2 linked regions of the Paraneptunicella aestuarii genome follow. The protein of the gene in region 1 interacts with the protein of each later gene in a pairwise test. Links are inferred from orthologs where the notes say so. Each region holds a gene or a part of one and is shown on either strand. Other genes may lie near its edges.

What was found.
Region 2: the proteins of rlmKL (region 1) and typA interact in binary tests that used the Escherichia coli proteins (3 or more experiments, as listed by UniProt). The link is inferred for Paraneptunicella aestuarii from one-to-one orthologs.

Annotation. Positions count from the first base shown.
Region 1 is NZ_CP074570.1:2,522,737-2,525,976, reverse strand. The notes cover bases 1-2,907. They hold rlmKL (bifunctional 23S rRNA (guanine(2069)-N(7))-methyltransferase RlmK/23S rRNA (guanine(2445)-N(2))-methyltransferase RlmL), read left to right. Parts: upstream 1-348; coding sequence 349-2,466; downstream 2,467-2,907. Other genes in these bases: uup (ATP-binding cassette ATPase Uup), read left to right, coding at 2,692-2,907; KIH87_RS10305 (glutaredoxin family protein), read left to right, coding at 2,456-2,695; KIH87_RS10315 (cell division protein ZapC domain-containing protein), read left to right, coding at 1-170. Outside these bases: more of uup, read left to right, coding at 2,908-3,240. UniProt on the Escherichia coli protein: Specifically methylates the guanine in position 2445 (m2G2445) and the guanine in position 2069 (m7G2069) of 23S rRNA. Methylation occurs before assembly of 23S rRNA into 50S subunits.
Region 2 is NZ_CP074570.1:4,469,466-4,472,712, forward strand. Bases 1-2,914 are described here. They hold typA (translational GTPase TypA), read left to right. Parts: upstream 1-493; coding sequence 494-2,335; downstream 2,336-2,914. Other genes in these bases: glnA (glutamate--ammonia ligase), read right to left, coding at 1-65; KIH87_RS17420 (GFA family protein), read right to left, coding at 2,499-2,879. Also shown: KIH87_RS17425 (DUF2244 domain-containing protein), read left to right, coding at 3,003-3,247. UniProt on the Escherichia coli protein: A 50S ribosomal subunit assembly protein with GTPase and nucleotide-independent chaperone activity, required for 50S subunit assembly at low temperatures, may also play a role in translation.

The sequences.
Region 1 (3,240 bases):
AGGCTTTAGCGTTGATACTGGAATCAGCTCAAGGCTTCGCTACTATTATGCTTCTGTCAGAACAATTACAAGTACCAGAGAATAAGCCATACAAGCGTTATAACCTGCTCAAGTGTAACCGTAATCTACTGTTGCCTGTGATGGGTGATGAAGCGATGCAACTGCTTTAGTCCAGTTGCTGTTTTTTATCACCATAACTTCGTGCTTATCTTGCGTTTTTTAAGTCAAAACTTGCGATAAATGTCACGATAAAAATGCCCGCTTTGTATACCGTCAAAAGCGTAAAAACAATCGACACTGTCCTTGCGGAATGCGTATAATGCCGCTCCGCTTGAGAATCAGAGAATTATGTACGATTTCCTAGTCACAACATCCAAAGGTTTGGAGCAGCTCCTACAGCAAGAAATTCAGCATTTATTGCCTGAATTAGAGACCAATAATCGCCCCGGACAGGTGATGTTCCAAGGTGAGCTTAAAGACGCCTATCACATTTGTTTGTGGTCGCGTTTGGCTAACCGGGTATTACTCAAATTAGCCAGTAGTAAAGGTAGTAGCGGCGATGATTTGTATGATTTGGCGAACAAGGTAAATTGGTCGAGCCATTTTTCTCCTGATCAAACCTTTAGTGTTGATTTTATTGGTGCCAATAGAGACATCAATAATACTCAGTTTGGCGCGTTAAAGGTCAAAGACGCCATCGTTGATCACTTTAAAGACCTCTATGATCAACGTCCTAATGTTGATAAACATCAGCCTGATATTCGTTTTCAAGGTCGTTTAAACCGTAACGGTATGTCGGTCTATCTGGATTTGGCGGGCGGCAGTTTACATCAACGTATGTATCGTGAAAGAGCGGGGCAGGCTCCTATTAAGGAAAACCTGGCTTTTGCCATGTTGATGCGTAGTGGCTGGGTTGATGAATTTAATCAGGGGCACATTAAGCCGCTTTATGATCCCATGTGTGGTTCGGGCACGATTTTGATTGAAGCTGCACAGTACGCCAGCAATATTGCTCCTGGGTTATATCGCGAACGTTGGGGATTTGAGAACTGGAAAGGTCATCAGCCTGAGCTTTGGCAATCCATGCTGGATGCCGCTGAAATTAAACAAGCGGTTCCCGGTGTTGCGCTGGTTGGCACTGATATTGACGCCCGCGTAGTTCATATTGCGGTTAAAAATGCCAATTTGGCCGGTGTCGGGCAGTTTATTCGTTTCGAGTGTGCAGATGCCACCAAATATAATCGGGATATGAACAAGCCTGGCTATATTGTCAGTAATATTCCTTATGGCGAACGTTTGGGCGAACTCACTCAATTATTACCTTTGTTTAAAGATTGGGGATTCCACCTGAAGGAATCTTATCCCAATTGGAAACTGTCGTTGTTAACCAGTAATAGAGACATGCTAAGGCAACTTAGACTGGTAGCGACCAAAGAATATAACTTCATCAACGGCAATATTGAATGTCAGTTGGTGAACTTTGAACTGGACGAGAAAAACTGTCATATCTCCGAGAACGACAGGCAACAAAGTTCAGATTTTGGCAATCGCTTGCGCAAGAATCTGAGCAAAATGAAAAAATGGATTAACTCTCAGGATACCAACTGTTATCGCGTCTACGATGCTGATTTGCCTGACTACAATGTTGCCATTGACCGTTATGGTGAGTGGGTGGTGGTACAGGAATACGCGCCACCGAAACAAATTCCTCAGCATAAATCCATTGCTCGTTTGCAGGAAGTGCTTATCGCAACTCCTGAAATTATGGGAATTCCGCCGGAACAGCTGGTGTTGAAAACGCGTAAGGTACAGAAAGGCAAAGCTCAATACGAGAAGTTGGATAAACAATCCAACGAGATCCAGGTGTACGAGAATGGTGCGCGTTTCTGGGTGAATTTACATGATTATCTGGATACTGGCCTGTTTCTGGATCACCGTATTACACGCCAGAAAGTGAAAGAATTAAGTAAAGACAAGCGAGTGCTGAACCTGTTTTCTTACACGGGCTCGGTTTCTGTGTTTGCCGCTTTAGGTGGCGCAAAACTGGTGACAACGGTTGACATGTCGAACACTTATATTAAGTGGGCGAAGCGTAACTTTGAGCTAAACGACATTCGTGGTTATCACCAGTTTATTCGAGAAGATTGCTTGTCCTGGATACGTAACTGTGAGCAGCAATTTGATTTGATCTTTGTTGATCCGCCGTCGTTTTCTAACTCGAAAAACATGACCGGTTCATGGGATGTGCAGCGTGACCATTTAGGCTTTCTGAAAATGGTGCGCAAGCGTTTAGCTCCGGGCGGTACTATCATCTTTTCCAATAACTTGCGTAATTTTGCCTTGGCGCCTGAACTGGCTGAAGAAACCGGGTTAAAAATCCAGGAAATCAGTGCTGAAACCTTACCTCAGGATTTTCAGCGTAATAAGAAAATTCATCACTGCTGGATAATGACCGATGGCGATTGATTTAATTCTTTTTTCTGGCTCTGAATGCAGCTTATGTGATTTAGCCAAAGATTTGTTGGAGCAGGTGGCTGAACAGTGTCCTTATAGTCTGACGACTATCGATGTTAAAGCTGAGCGTCAGTATTACCATCAGTACGGAGCACGTATTCCCGTTGTTTTCCGTGAGGATACCCAAAGTGAATTGGGTTGGCCTTTTGATAAAGCACAATTGCTTGAATTTTTAAAATGAGTCGATTACTGCAATTAAAAGATGCTTCCTTGTCTTATGGCGTACAGCTATTGGACAAGGCTGAGCTATTAGTTAATAAGGGAGAGCGCCTGTGTCTGGTTGGGCGTAATGGAACCGGGAAATCTACCTTGTTGAAGGTGGTTTCCGGCGAAGTTCATCTGGATGATGGTTTACGCATTGTTGATAACAACGTGCGCATTTCCGTATTACCTCAAGATCCTCCCGTGACCAGTGACATCAGTGTATTTGATTATGTTGCCCAAGGCTTGGCACAAGTCGGTGAGTTGCTGAAAGAATATCATCACCTGACCCACGAAATGGCGCAGCGTCAGGACGATAAAATCTTCGCTCGTATGGAAGTGGTACAAAAAGAGCTGGATCATTTACAAGGCTGGCAACTGGAAACCCGTATTGAACAGGTGTTAACGCAATTACAGTTGCCGGGTGAGCAGAGTTTGTCTGAATTATCCGGTGGGTGGCGACGTAAGGCTGCGTTGGCGAGAGCCTTGGTGGTTGAGCCTGATATTTTGCTGTTAGATGAACCG
Region 2 (3,247 bases), 1.9 Mb from region 1 along the record:
AAACGTAAATCAACAAACTTGGCTTCGCTCTCTTTGATAAGATCCAGCGCGTTTTCTACGGACATATTTTCCTCCAGATGGATAACGAGCTCATGGTGTGCACCACACCATGAAAAATTTGGTCAAAATTTGGTTTTCGGAAAGATATCATGCGTTTTCCTGAACTGATGAAGCATCAAGCGAATTTTGTGCCAACTTGGTGACACAATAAACCCTTTATAAATCAAGCTATTGCCACAGGGTAATCAAGATACCCAGCAACAAAATGCACCAGCATGAGGCGCAATTGCACCATTTCAATGCATCGCTCTTTTTTGCTTTCCGACGTTGCCCCAAGATCACACTTTCCTGCGACAAAATGATGTTTTTATGACGAATCTAAAAAAAGCTCAAATGTTCATCGCAAAACGTTAAGTAAAGCTGTAAAATCCGCCGCCTGCAAATTCATGACGTCTGGAAGTTCCAGAAAATTTATAGTTAAGAGATGACTCGAATGAGTGCAAATAACGATTCGATCGAAAAATTACGCAACATTGCCATAATCGCACACGTAGACCATGGCAAAACTACACTTGTAGATAAGTTGTTGCAACAGTCCGGCACATTAGAAAGCCGCGGCGGTGTAGAAGAACGTGTAATGGACTCCAACGCCATTGAAAAAGAACGTGGTATTACCATTTTGGCAAAGAACACTGCCATTCGCTGGAATGATTACCGAATTAACATCGTAGATACTCCTGGACACGCCGATTTCGGTGGTGAAGTAGAACGTATCATGTCGATGGTAGATTCCGTTTTATTGTTGGTTGACGCACAGGAAGGCCCAATGCCACAAACTCGTTTTGTGACGCAAAAAGCCTTCGCTCAAGGTTTGAAGCCTATTGTTGTTATCAACAAGGTAGACAAGCCAGGAGCCAGACCAAGCTGGGTTATGGATCAGGTATTTGACCTGTTTGATAATCTTGGAGCAACTGATGATCAGTTAGACTTTCAGGTTGTTTATGCGTCTGCGATCAATGGTTGGGCTTCCTTAGAAGAAGGCGTACAAGGCGAAGATATGACCGCTTTGTTCCAAACCATCATTGATCAGGTTGCACCACCCAAGACCGATGTGAACGGCCCATTACAAATGCAAATCTCCCAGTTGGATTACAACTCTTATCTGGGCGTTATCGGTGTTGGTCGTATTACGCGCGGTTCAGTGAAAGTCAACCAACCGGTTACAGTTGTGAACGCCAAAGGCCAAACTCGTAACGGTAAAGTCGGCCAAATCTTTGGCTATCTTGGTCTGGATCGTTATGAAGTCGAGAGCGCACAAGCGGGCGACATTATTGCAATCTCAGGTCTGGGTGAGTTAAAAATCTCTGACACCATTTGTGCTCAGGGTCAGGTTGAAGCATTACCGCCATTGTCAGTTGATGAACCGACAGTAACCATGACCTTCCAGGTTAACACCTCCCCATTTGCGGGCAGAGAAGGCAAGTTTGTAACGTCGCGCAACATTTTGGAGCGTTTGCAAAAAGAATTGGTTCACAATGTGGCATTGCGCGTTGAAGAAACCGACGATCCAGATAAATTCCGTGTTTCAGGCCGTGGTGAATTACATCTTGGTATCCTGATCGAAAACATGCGTCGCGAAGGGTATGAATTAGCGGTTTCTCGCCCTGAAGTTATCATCAAAGAAATTGATGGTGAAAAACAGGAACCTTTTGAAACACTAACGGTTGACGTGGAAGAAGCAAACCAAGGCACCGTTATGGAGCAGCTTGGGATCCGTAAAGCGGAACTAAAAGACATGTCTCCAGATGGTAAAGGTCGTGTTCGTCTTGACTTCATCATCCCAAGCCGTGGTTTGATCGGTTTCCAAACTGATTTCATGACCATGACATCAGGTTCTGGTTTGCTGTATCACACATTCGATCATTATGGCCCTTATAAAGGTGGCAACATCGGTCAGCGTAAGAACGGCGTATTGATTGCCAATGCTCCCGGTAAAGCTCTTACCAATGCTCTGTTTAACCTGCAAGAACGTGGTCGCTTATTCATCGGACACGGTGTAGAAGTTTATGAAGGTATGATCATTGGTATTCACAGCCGTGACAACGACCTGACAGTAAACGCACTAAAAGGCAAGCAACTAACCAACATTCGTGCAGCGGGTACAGATGAAGCCCAAACACTAACACCACCAATTAAAATGTCATTAGAACAAGCAATGGAATTCATTGACGACGACGAATTGGTTGAAGTAACACCGGTTAGTATTCGCATGCGTAAGAAGCTGTTAACTGAAAATGACCGCAAACGCGCATCACGCGAAAAGAATAAAGACTAGGTCATTTAAACCTGAAATTTATTACTGAAGTGTTTTAACAAAGGTCGCCAAGTGCGACCTTTCTTTTACTTATCTACCTATTTGAACCGACAATTCCAGCTTTGATTTAATTCCCGTTTTCATTGCAGGGATAGATGACACCTTTCCTACATTATTACCCTAATCATTCTTTTGATTTATGAGCTAATACGTGGGCATTTTCCTCCCAATTTTGTCCATCAAATTCAACAATATTAATTTTGACAGGTCGGACATCCAAGCAATTAACATTGATATCGATACCGTCAGGATTTGAACGTGGCGTATAGAAAGGTTTAATTCCACACACCTTACAAAAAGTATGTTTTGCTATTCCAGAACCGAATGTATAAGTATTAATAAGCTCCTCACCTTGCAGCAATTTAAACTTACTTAAAGGCACAATAAGATGAAGATAACCAGCCTTGCTACAAATTGAGCAGTTGCAATGTTCCACTTCAATTTCTTCGGGTGCCTCTACCTGAAACTGCACACCGCCACAATGGCAACTACCTGAATAGATCATTGAATTTATTTCCCTGGTTGATATCAAAATTAATCTTTACACTGCGCTAAGATTAAAAATACTGAAGCAGAAAATCTATCATAAGTTTCAATATTAAAAAGCGAGCTCCGGAATCAACCCAATATGCTAATTAAAACAGAAGTAACCGACGGAACACGCCTAGAGCTGTATCCCAATCGATCAGCCAGCTGGAAGCAAGTAAAGCTACTTATGTGGATATTCGCGTCGGTTTGCCTATGTATTGCCTTTGCCTGGGCCTTTGTAGGAGCCTGGTTGATTCTGCCGTTTGCCGGTTTGGAAGTCGGGTTGCTTATCTTTGTTATGTACTATGTGACTCAAATGACTCATCGAAAAGAAGTAGTTCAAGT